One region of the Streptomyces sp. NPDC006643 genome, then DNA from elsewhere that is predicted to be linked to it. Evidence: predicted binding sites of a transcription regulator. Region 1 holds the regulator's gene; the other holds the start of a gene.
What was found. Region 1 encodes HspR, which represses chaperone genes until heat shock. Its sites were predicted from a motif close to TTGAGNNNNNNNNNCTCAA; they were not measured.
Positions count from the first base shown of each region.

Region 2: lon (endopeptidase La) is a predicted target of HspR. The motif match lies at 1,630-1,648, and genes of this name have one in related genera.

Region 1 covers NZ_JBIAHA010000006.1:93,435-98,543, reverse strand. Annotated here, with positions in the region: gene grpE (nucleotide exchange factor GrpE) at 1-204, shown strand, start outside; gene dnaJ (molecular chaperone DnaJ) at 275-1,480, shown strand; gene ACFYNU_RS10175 (heat shock protein transcriptional repressor HspR) at 1,486-1,962, shown strand; gene ACFYNU_RS10170 (peptidase inhibitor family I36 protein) at 2,325-2,702, shown strand; gene ACFYNU_RS10165 (LuxR C-terminal-related transcriptional regulator) at 2,863-3,843, opposite strand; gene ACFYNU_RS10160 (LuxR C-terminal-related transcriptional regulator) at 3,862-4,851, opposite strand; gene ACFYNU_RS10155 (helix-turn-helix transcriptional regulator) at 5,027-5,109, opposite strand, start outside.
Region 2 covers NZ_JBIAHA010000003.1:34,728-39,836, forward strand. Annotated here, with positions in the region: gene ACFYNU_RS05140 (MarR family transcriptional regulator) at 1-295, shown strand, start outside; gene ACFYNU_RS05145 (FAD-dependent oxidoreductase) at 309-1,460, opposite strand; gene lon (endopeptidase La) at 1,674-4,091, shown strand; gene ACFYNU_RS05155 (lysozyme) at 4,247-5,092, opposite strand.

The DNA of each region.
Region 1 (5,109 bases):
CTGATGCACAGCTACGCACCGGATGTCACCGAGGACACGTGCGTCGCGATCCTCCAGCCTGGGTACCGGTTCGGCGAGCGGACCATCAGGCCCGCGCGCGTCGCCGTGGCGGAGCCCCAGCCGGGGGCCACGCCCGGGGAGAAGGCGTCGAACGCCGACGAGCCGGACACGGACGAGGAGAGCGGTGGCCCGGACGAGGGCTGACGCGCCGGCGAGCGGTACGGCGGTACGGACGGGCAGTACGCATGACGGGCAGTGAGGAGGGACGTCGGGAATGAGTACCAAGGACTTCGTGGAGAAGGACTACTACAAGGTTCTCGGCGTCCCCAAGGACGCCACCGAGGCCGAGATCAAGAAGGCGTACCGGAAGCTCGCACGCGAGTTCCACCCGGACGCCAACAAGGGTGACGTCAAGGCCGAGGAGCGCTTCAAGGAGATCTCCGAGGCCAACGACGTACTCGGCGACCCCAAGCGGCGCAAGGAGTACGACGAGGCGCGCTCGCTCTTCGGCAACGGGGGCGGCTTCCGGGCCGGTCCCGGCGCCGGCGGCGGCGGGTCCTTCAACTTCGACCTGGGCGACCTCTTCGGAGGCGGCCCCCAGGGCGGCGGTACGCAGGGCGGCCAGGGCGGCGCCGGCGGCTTCGGCGGCGGGCTCGGGGACGTGTTCGGCGGCCTCTTCAACAGAGGCGGCCCCGGTACGGGCACGCGTACGCAGCCGCGCCGCGGCCAGGACATCGAGTCCGAGGTGACGCTCAGCTTCACCGAGGCGGTCGACGGGGCCACGGTCCCGCTGCGGATGTCCAGCCAGGCGCCCTGCAAGGCGTGTTCGGGCACCGGCGACAAGAACGGCTCGCCGCGGGTCTGCCCGACCTGCGTCGGCACCGGACAGGTGTCGCGCGGCACGGGCGGCGGCTTCTCGCTGACCGACCCGTGCGTGGACTGCAAGGGCCGTGGGCTCATCGCCCAGGACCCCTGCGACGTCTGCAAGGGCAGCGGCCGTGCCAGGTCCTCGCGGACCATGCAGGTGCGTATCCCGGCGGGCGTCAGCGACGGCCAGCGGATCCGGCTGCGCGGCAAGGGTGCCCCGGGCGAGCGCGGCGGTCCGGCGGGCGATCTGTACGTGGTGGTCCACGTCGGCTCGCACCCGGTCTTCGGCCGCAAGGACGACAACCTCACCGTCACCGTGCCGGTCACCTTCGTGGAGGCGGCGCTCGGCGGCGAGGTCAAGGTCCCGACGCTGGGCGGTCCTTCCGTCACCCTGAAACTGCCCGCGGGCACGCCCAACGGCCGTACGATGCGCGCCCGGGGAAAGGGCGCAGTCCGTAAGGACGGCAGTCGTGGCGACCTCCTGGTGACCGTCGAGGTGGTCGTCCCCAAGGATCTCGGCGCCGAGGCTCGTGACGCGCTGGAGAGTTACCGGAAGGCCACCGCGGGGGAGAACCCGCGGGACGAGCTGTTCCAGGCAGCGAAGGGAGCGTGACTCCAATGGACGGGGTCGGGCGGCGTCGACCGCACTCATCGTTCAACCGGGCGTTCGAGCTGACCGAAGAGTCGCCGGTGTACGTCATCTCGGTGGCGGCCCAACTGTCCGGTCTGCATCCGCAGACCCTGCGTCAGTACGACCGGCTGGGCCTGGTCTCGCCGGACCGTACGGCGGGCCGCGGCAGGCGTTACTCGGCGCGCGACATCGAACTGCTCCGCCAGGTGCAGCAGTTGTCGCAGGACGAGGGCATCAACCTGGCCGGCATCAAGCGCATCATCGAGCTGGAGAACCAGGTCGCGGCGCTCCAGGCACGCGTGGCCGAACTCGGCGCGGCGGTGGACGGCGCGGCGGCGGCGATGCGCCAGCGCGAGGCCCAGGTCCACGCGTCGTACCGGCGTGACCTGGTGCCGTACCAGGACGTTCAGCAGACGAGCGCGCTGGTGGTGTGGCGGCCGAAGCCGAAGCTGTCGTCGGACTAGTCGCGCCGCCGCGGGAGCGACTTCCGCAGCGGGCCGGGAGCCCGTCGCCCCTTGGTGATTCCAGGGGCGGCGGGCTCTTGTGCTGTTCCGGAACCGACCCTTCATCGCTACCTTTCGTCATTGAACGATCACTCTTAGTGCATGATTTTGTCATCTTGTGCCCGGATTTAGCACCCTCCGCTTTGTGCAGTGCAGCAAGATGACGGTGGTGCGTGAGTTGCCCCCGGGAGAGTCTGAACGCGGCAGGTGGGTCATCCGAAGTCGCCGGGAAATGTCGGTGAACTCCGGTTGATTTCAGCTGCCTTGGTGATACGCGCCAGTTCATTCCGGAATCGGCGCAACAGGCTCTGAGAGGGAATCCCATGGAATGGAAGAAGAAGGCCGCGTCCGTGTTCTCGGTCGTGGCGATGGCCGGCGCCGGGATGCTGGCCGCGGCGCCTCCGGCCGCGGCGGCGCCCGGGGACTGCCCGGCGGCGAGACTCTGTATCTACGACGGCGTCAACTTCAGTGGCGACCGGATCATCAGCGCCAGCACCAACGCCTGTTTCAGCCCCTGGGACACCTTCGTGTTCGGTGACATCCGCTCGTACGCCAACAACGGGTCCGTCACCGCCAGGGTCTTCAACGGGTCCGGCACCCTGATCCGCACGATGCCCGCCGGTGGCTTCAGCAGCGACATCGGCACGCCCCTCGGTGGCGGGCCGTCCGACAGCGTCTGCCTGGGGAACGCGCGCCCCTGAGCTTCCCGCCCGTGAACCGCACGTGAACCGCCCATGAATCGCCAGTGAAACGCCCGTGAGCCGCTCGTGAACCAACAGCAGCGGCGACGCCGCGTCCCGTCTCCGGGGCGCGGCGTCCGCCTTTTCCGACGCGCCGCGATCTCCCTGCCCGCCGGGGCCCTCAGCGGATTGCCGAGGGGCTGCCCGTTTCCGGTTCGACCAGGCCGGAGTGGACGAGCAGGGCGCCGAGGTGGGTGCGGCTGGAGGCGTTCAGGGCGGTCATCAGTTTGGCTATGTGGGAGCGGCAGGTGCGGACGCTGATGCCCATGCGGCGGGCCACCGCCTCGTCGGAGGTGCCCTCCACGAGGAGGCGGGCGATGCTCTGCTGGACCGGAGTGACCTGGGCGCGGGGTGACCTGGGCGCGGGCAGCTGTTCCGTGAGCGGGGTGCCGTGGGCCCACAGCACGTCGTAGACCTGGATGAGATACGTGACCAGGGCCGGGTGCCGGATCTCCAGGGCGGTCGTGCGTTCGGCGTCGGCCGGGATGAGCGCCATCTCGCGGTCGATGATGATCAGGCGCTCGACGGTCTGCTCGACGGTGCGCACCTCCAGCCGGTCGGCCGGCACCCGTGTCATGTACTCCTTGAGGTGCGGGCTGTAGCGCGCCGGGTGCTGGTAGATGTGGCGCAGCCGGGCGCCTCGCCCGATGGCCGCCAGTGAGTTGTCCAGCCCCTGCTCCATCGCCTCCCTGGTGCGGTTGCCGCCGGGCTGTGCCGTCAGGATCTCCGACGTGGCGGCGGCCGACGCCTCGCTCAGGACGGAGCTGATGAGCGGCATTCCCTCAAGGACGGTGATGGCGAGGTTGGGGTCGGCGCTCGGCACGGCCATCAGAGGTGCCAGGGAGTCGGCGAGGACGGCGGTGAGCCGTACGCGTTCCTGGATCTCCCGGGTGATGGGCAGCAGCAGATGCGCCAGGGCGGCCGACGGGGGCACGGGCCGCAGCCGGTCGGCGTCCCGGGGGTCCGGGTACAGCAGCGCCATGTCCAGCAGGCAGGGGGCGGCGGCCGACGTGGCGCGGTCGATGCCGTCGTTGCGCAGGGCCTCGGTGTAGAGCCGTACCGCCTCGTCGCACAGTTCCCGATCGCCGTGTGGATGCGTCAACTTCGTCTGCGCTCCTGTTCAGCGTGGGTCCGTGGGACGGGGTGTCTCGGCGTCCAGCAGGCCGGACCGGACGAGCAGGGCGCCGAGGTGGGTGCGGCTGGAGGCGTTCAGGGCGGTCATCAGTTTGGCTATGTGGGAGCGGCAGGTGCGGACGCTGATGCCCATGCGGCGGGCCACCGCCTCGTCGGAGGTCCCCTCCACGAGAAGCCGCGCGATGCCGCGCTGGACGGATGTGACGGAGGCGTCTGGGGAGACGGCGGGCGGGCGCTCGGTCATGGGGGTGGCCTGGGACCACAGCACCTCGTAGACCTGGACGAGATAGGTGATCAGGGCCGGGTGCCGGATCTCCAGGGCGGTGTGGCGGTTGGCGCTGGCGGGGATGAAGGCCACGGCGCGGTCGACGATGATCAGGCGCTCGACCGTCTGCTCGACCGTGCGTACCTCCAGCCGGTCGGCGGGTACGTGCTCCAGGTACTCCTTGACGTGCGGGCTGTAGCGCGCCGGGTGTTGGTACAAGTGCCGTAATCGGGCGCCCCGTTCGATGGCGGCCAGGGAACGGGACAGCCCCGCCATCATGAGTTTGCGCTCCCGGCTGAAGCCCGGCTGGACCGTCAGGATCTCCCGCGTCGCCGTACGGGCGGCCTCGCCGACCCTCGCGTCGATCAGCACATGCCCGTCGAGCATGGTGATGGAGAGGTTGGGGTCCTCGGCGACGACGGCGCTCAGCGGCGCGAGTGAGTTGGCCAGGGAGGCGCTGAGCCGTACGCGTTCGTGGATCTCGCGCGTGATGGGCTGGAGCAGGTGCGCCAGGGCCGCGGACGGCGGCACCGGGCACATCCACGCCTCGTCCTGGGGGTCGGGGTGCAGCAGCGCCATGTCGACGAGGCAGGGCGCCGGCGTCAGCTCGGCGCGGGTGATCCGTCCTCTGCGAAGCGCCTCGGTGTAGAGACCGATCGCCGTCTCGCACAGCTCCCGGTCACCGTGTGGGTGGTGCTTCTGGTTCTCCATGGTTTCGCCTACTTTGGCACCCCCCGTTTTGTGCAGTGCAGCAAGATGACGGTGGTGAAATCCTAGTCGGTGGAGGAGTGTTGCTGGTGGTTGGGAGCGGCCAACTCCCTGATCACATCCCGACCGTGGCCGTGTCACCCCCCGATGCGGTCACGGTCTCCCTCCCTCGCAAGGCTCAGTGGTCGTGGTCCAGAATGCCCGACTGGGCGATGAGATAGCCGAGTTGGGCCCGGCTGCCGCTGCCGAGCGTGGTGCTCA
Region 2 (5,109 bases), on a different contig from region 1:
GATGCTCGGGCTCGCGAAGTCGAGCCTCACCGGTCTGGTCGACCGGACCGCCCAGCGCGGCCTCGTGCGGCGTGAGCCGGAACCGCACGACGCGCGCGCGGTGCGGGTCGCGCTCACCGAGGAGGGGCGGGTGCTCGTGGACGCGTTCTACGAGGCGACCCGCCGCGCCGTCGACGCGCTGCCCTCGGGTCTCGACGCGGGCGACCGCGACCGGCTCGCGGAGCTGCTCGCCCGGGTGGTGCGCGACAACGAGGTGCCGGCGGTCTTCGCGGAGACCCCGGCCGCCGGCGGCTGAGTCCCCGGGGCTTTCACGCGGTGCCGAACAGTTCCACGAACCGCGCGGTCCCCAGATCCGCCCCCTTGTACTGAGAGACCGCCGCCGCGCTCAGTACGGACGGCCCGTCGGGCGACGGCACCTGACCGACACCGCCGTGCGGGCCGAGCGGCAGCAGGATCGAGGGGACGGGGGACGGCCGGTACACGGAGGCCGCGTCCTCGCCCCGTATCTGCGCGAGGATGTTCGCCGCGACGACGGCGGCGTGCCGCACCGCGTGGCCGGCCATCTTCGACTCGGCGAGAGCGGCGAGGTCGCCGAGCGCGTAGACGTGCCGGTGCACCTGGCCGCGCGCGTCGACGTTGAGCGTGTCCGTCACGCTCACCTGGCCCCGCGGTGTCCGGGCCGGGGCCAGCTCCTCGCCGAGGTAGTCCCCACTGGTGGTCACCCCGTGGCAGCGGAACCAGATGTCGGCGGCCAGCTCCCCGCCCCCCACCGTCGGGACGGTGAACGCCCCCGCCCGCCCCGGCACGGCCGACGGCTCCCGCGCGAGCGCCGTGCCCAGCCGCAGCTCCACGTCCAGCGCGTCGAGCTGTCGGCGCAGGTCGTCCCGCATCTCCGGCGCGAAGGCGGGCATCAGCTGCTCGGCCGGGTCCACGACCGTCACCGCCTTCTTCGGCCATACGGCCTTGATCTCGCCCGCCAGCTCCAGCCCCACGGGCCCGGCGCCGACGATCAGCACCCGCTCGGCGCCCGCCAGTTCCTTGTGCGCCGCGCGTATCCGCTCCAGCGCCTCGGCGGTGACGTCCGTGTCCATCTTGGCCGGAAAGGGATAGCCGGAGCCCGAGGCCAGGACGAGGTAGTCGGCGTCCACGCGCGCGCCGGACGCCAGGGTGACGCCGCCCGTGTCCACGGAGACGGCACGCTCGCGGACGACCCTGCCGCGCTTCAGGAGTCTGTCGTACGGAAAGAAGATGTTGCCCGCCCAGTCCGGCCGCACCAGCGCGCGCAACGATCCGGCGGCGTGCACGAACGCGTCCTTCGGCTCGACGAGGACGACATCGGCCCCCTCGTCCAGCGCCTTGGCGACGGTCGCCCCGCCGTACCCGCCACCGACGACCACGACAACCGCCCGCGCACCGTCCGCCGCGCGCCCGCTCTCATCGGTGCTGTCTGTCCCGCTCATCACATCGGCTCCCCACGCACAGGAAAATTAGTTCGTGCCACGAACGATATTGGTTCGTAGTGCGAACTTCAAGCGCCCACCGACAGGCCGCCGCGCGCCCCGGCGGTCCGATCGCTCAGAGCGAACACCCACCCCGGGTATCCGGGGAACAACCGCAGGCTCACAAGCATTGAGTCCACATAGCTCAACTTTTTGACTGCCGAAGGGGAGACCATGGCTGCCACGTCCACACCGCTCACCCTGCCCGTGCTGCCGCTCGACGACGAGGTCGTGCTGCCGGGGATGGTGGTGCCGCTGGACCTGTCCGACACCGAAGTACGTGCCGCCGTGGAGGCCGCCCAGGCTGCCGCCGGCGACGACTCCGACGGGGGAAAGCCGAAGGTGCTGCTCGTGCCGCGCCTCGACGGGGCATACGCGGGGACCGGCGTCCTCGGGACCGTCGAGCAGGTCGGCAGGCTCTCCGACGGCGACCCCGGCGCCCTGATCCGCGGCAGGGGCCGCGTCAGGATCGGCGCCGGTACGTCCGGGCCCGGCCGGGCCCTGTGGGTCGAGGGGCTGCGCGTCGAGGAGACCGTGCCCGACCCGCTGCCCGGGTCCGTCACCGAACTGATCAAGGAATACAAGGCTCTCGCCACCGACTGGCTGAAGAAGCGCGGCGCCTGGCAGGTCGTGGACCGTGTCCAGCAGATCGAGGACGTCTCGCAGCTCGCCGACAACGCCGGCTACTCGCCGTTCCTCAGCACGGCCCAGAAGGTCGAGCTGCTGGAGACCGCCGACCCGGTGGCCCGGCTGAAGACGGCGACCGACCAGCTCCGCGAGCACTTCGCCGAGCAGGACGTCGCCGAGTCCATCGCCAAGGACGTCCAGGAGGGCGTGGACAAGCAGCAGCGTGAGTTCCTGCTGCGGCGCCAGCTCGACGCCGTACGCAAGGAACTGTCCGAGCTGAACGGCGACCCCGGGGACGAGTCCGACGACTACCGCTCCCGTGTGGAGGCCGCCGATCTGCCGGAGCACGTCCGCGAGGCCGCCCTCAAGGAGGTCGACAAGCTGGAGCGGTCGTCCGACCAGAGCCCCGAGGGCTCGTGGATCCGCACCTGGCTGGACACCGTCCTCGAACTGCCGTGGAACGAGCGGTCCAAGGACGCGTACGACATCCGGGGCGCCCAGCGCGTCCTCGACGCCGAGCACGCGGGCCTGGAGGACGTGAAGGAACGGATCACGGAGTATCTGGCCGTCCGCAAGCGCCGTGACGACCGCGGACTCGGTGTGGTCGGAGGCCGCCGCGGCGGCGCCGTCCTCGCTCTCGTCGGCCCGCCCGGCGTCGGCAAGACCTCCTTGGGAGAGTCCGTCGCGCACGCCATGGGACGCTCCTTCGTCCGTGTCGCGCTCGGCGGTGTCCGGGACGAGGCGGAGATCCGGGGCCACCGGCGTACGTACGTGGGCGCGCTGCCCGGCCGTATCGTCCGGGCGATCAAGGAGGCCGGTTCGATGAACCCGGTCGTCCTGCTCGACGAGATCGACAAGGTCGGCTCCGACTACCGGGGCGACCCGGCCGCCGCCCTCCTCGAAGTCCTCGACCCGGCACAGAACCACACCTTCCGCGACCACTACCTGGAGGTCGAACTCGACCTCTCCGACGTGGTCTTCCTCGCCACCGCGAACGTCCTGGAAGCCATCCCGGAGGCCCTGCTCGACCGTATGGAGCTGGTCCGGCTCGACGGCTACACCGAGGACGAGAAGGTCGTCATCGCACGCGACCACCTGCTGCCCCGGCAGCTGGAGCGGGCCGGTCTGGAGACCGGCGAGGTCACACTTGAGGACGACGCGCTGCGCAAGCTCGCGGGCGAGTACACCCGCGAGGCGGGCGTACGTAACCTGGAGCGCTCCATCGCCCGACTGCTCCGCAAGGTCGCCGCACAGCACGAGCTGGGCGAGCGCGAACTGCCCTTCTCCGTAGGAGACGGCGATCTGCGCGCTCTGATCGGCCGGCCGCACCATGTGCCCGAGTCCGCCCAGGACCCGGCCGAGCGGCGCACCGCGGTGCCGGGCGTGGCCACCGGCCTCGCCGTCACCGGCGCGGGCGGAGACGTCCTCTTTGTGGAGGCGTCGCTGGCCGACCCGGAGACGGGTGGTTCGGGTCTGACCCTGACCGGCCAGCTGGGCGACGTCATGAAGGAGTCCGCGCAGATCGCGCTCTCCTTCCTGCGCTCGCACGGCGCCGAACTGGAGCTGCCCGTGGCCGATCTGAAGGACCGGGGCGTGCACATCCACTTCCCGGCGGGCGCGGTGCCCAAGGACGGTCCGAGCGCGGGCATCACGATGACGACGGCGCTCGCCTCGCTGCTGAGCGGACGCCAGGTCCGTACGGATGTCGCCATGACCGGCGAGGTCTCGCTGACCGGGCGGGTCCTGCCCATCGGCGGTCTGAAGCAGAAGCTGCTGGCCGCGCACCGGGCGGGCATCACGACCGTCGTGATCCCGAAGCGGAACGAGGCGGACCTGGACGACGTCCCCGCCGAGATCCTGGAGAAGCTCCAGGTGCACCCGGTGACGGATGTACGCCAGGTCCTGGACATCGCCCTGTCCTCGGCGACGGCGGCAACGGCGACGGAGATCCCCGTCGCGGCGTGAGCGCCCGCGTCACCCGCGCCGCACGTAGCGCGCGGAACGACCGAGAGGGACCCCCCGGCACTCGGCGCCGGGGGGTCCCTCCCGTTCTTCCACGGCTGCCGGCGATCCGCCTCGACCGGCCCTCCGTTTCCGGTCGAGGCCGCCGTCGCCCGGTGTCAGCCGTTCGCGAGAGCCACGACCCGGTCGAGCGCGCCGTTGAACCTGTTGTGGTCGCCCACGATGGGCCCCGTGGAGGTGTACTGCCACATCGTGTAGAAGCCCCAGCCGGCCGGGAGTTCACCCACCGTGGTGTTGTAACGCGCCACCCAGAGCGGGTTCGTGGCGCCGAAGCCCGCGTAGTTGCCCGTGCACTGGGTCCACCAGCTGGTCGCCGTGTAGATCACGGCGTCACGGCCGGTACGCGCCTTGTACGTGTTCAGGAACTCCCGTATCCACGCGACCATCTGCGCCTGCGTCTTGCCGTAGCAGGCGGCGCCGTACGGATTCCACTCGATGTCCAGCACACCAGGAAGGGTCTTGCCGTCGCGCGACCAGCCGCCGCCGCCGTCGACGAAGTAGTTGGCCTGGTTGGCACCGCTGGAGTCGTTCGGCGTCGCGAAGTGGTAGGCGCCGCGGATCATGCCGATGTTGTACGAGCCGTTGTACTGCTGCGCGAAGTACGGGTTCTTGTAGTAGTTGCCTTCCGTGGCCTTCACGTACGACCACTTCACGCCGCTGCTCCACAGGGACGACCAGTTGACGTTCCCCTGGTGGCTGGAGACGTCGACGCCCTCGGTCTGCACCGCCCGGTTCGCGGGCGCCGGGACGCCGCCCTGGCCGTCGTGCTCGATGACGCCCATGCCCATGTGGGCCGAGCCGCGCGGGGGGATGTCCGAGGTGCGGGGGGTGCCGTCGGCGCTCGCCGCGCCCGGCAGAGTGAGGAGAAGAGCGAGAGCCGCGAGGAGGGCGCCCGCCAGGGTGAGGCGGCGGCGCCCTGAGGTTCTGGATCTGTGCACGGACATGTTCGTGCCTCCGAGAA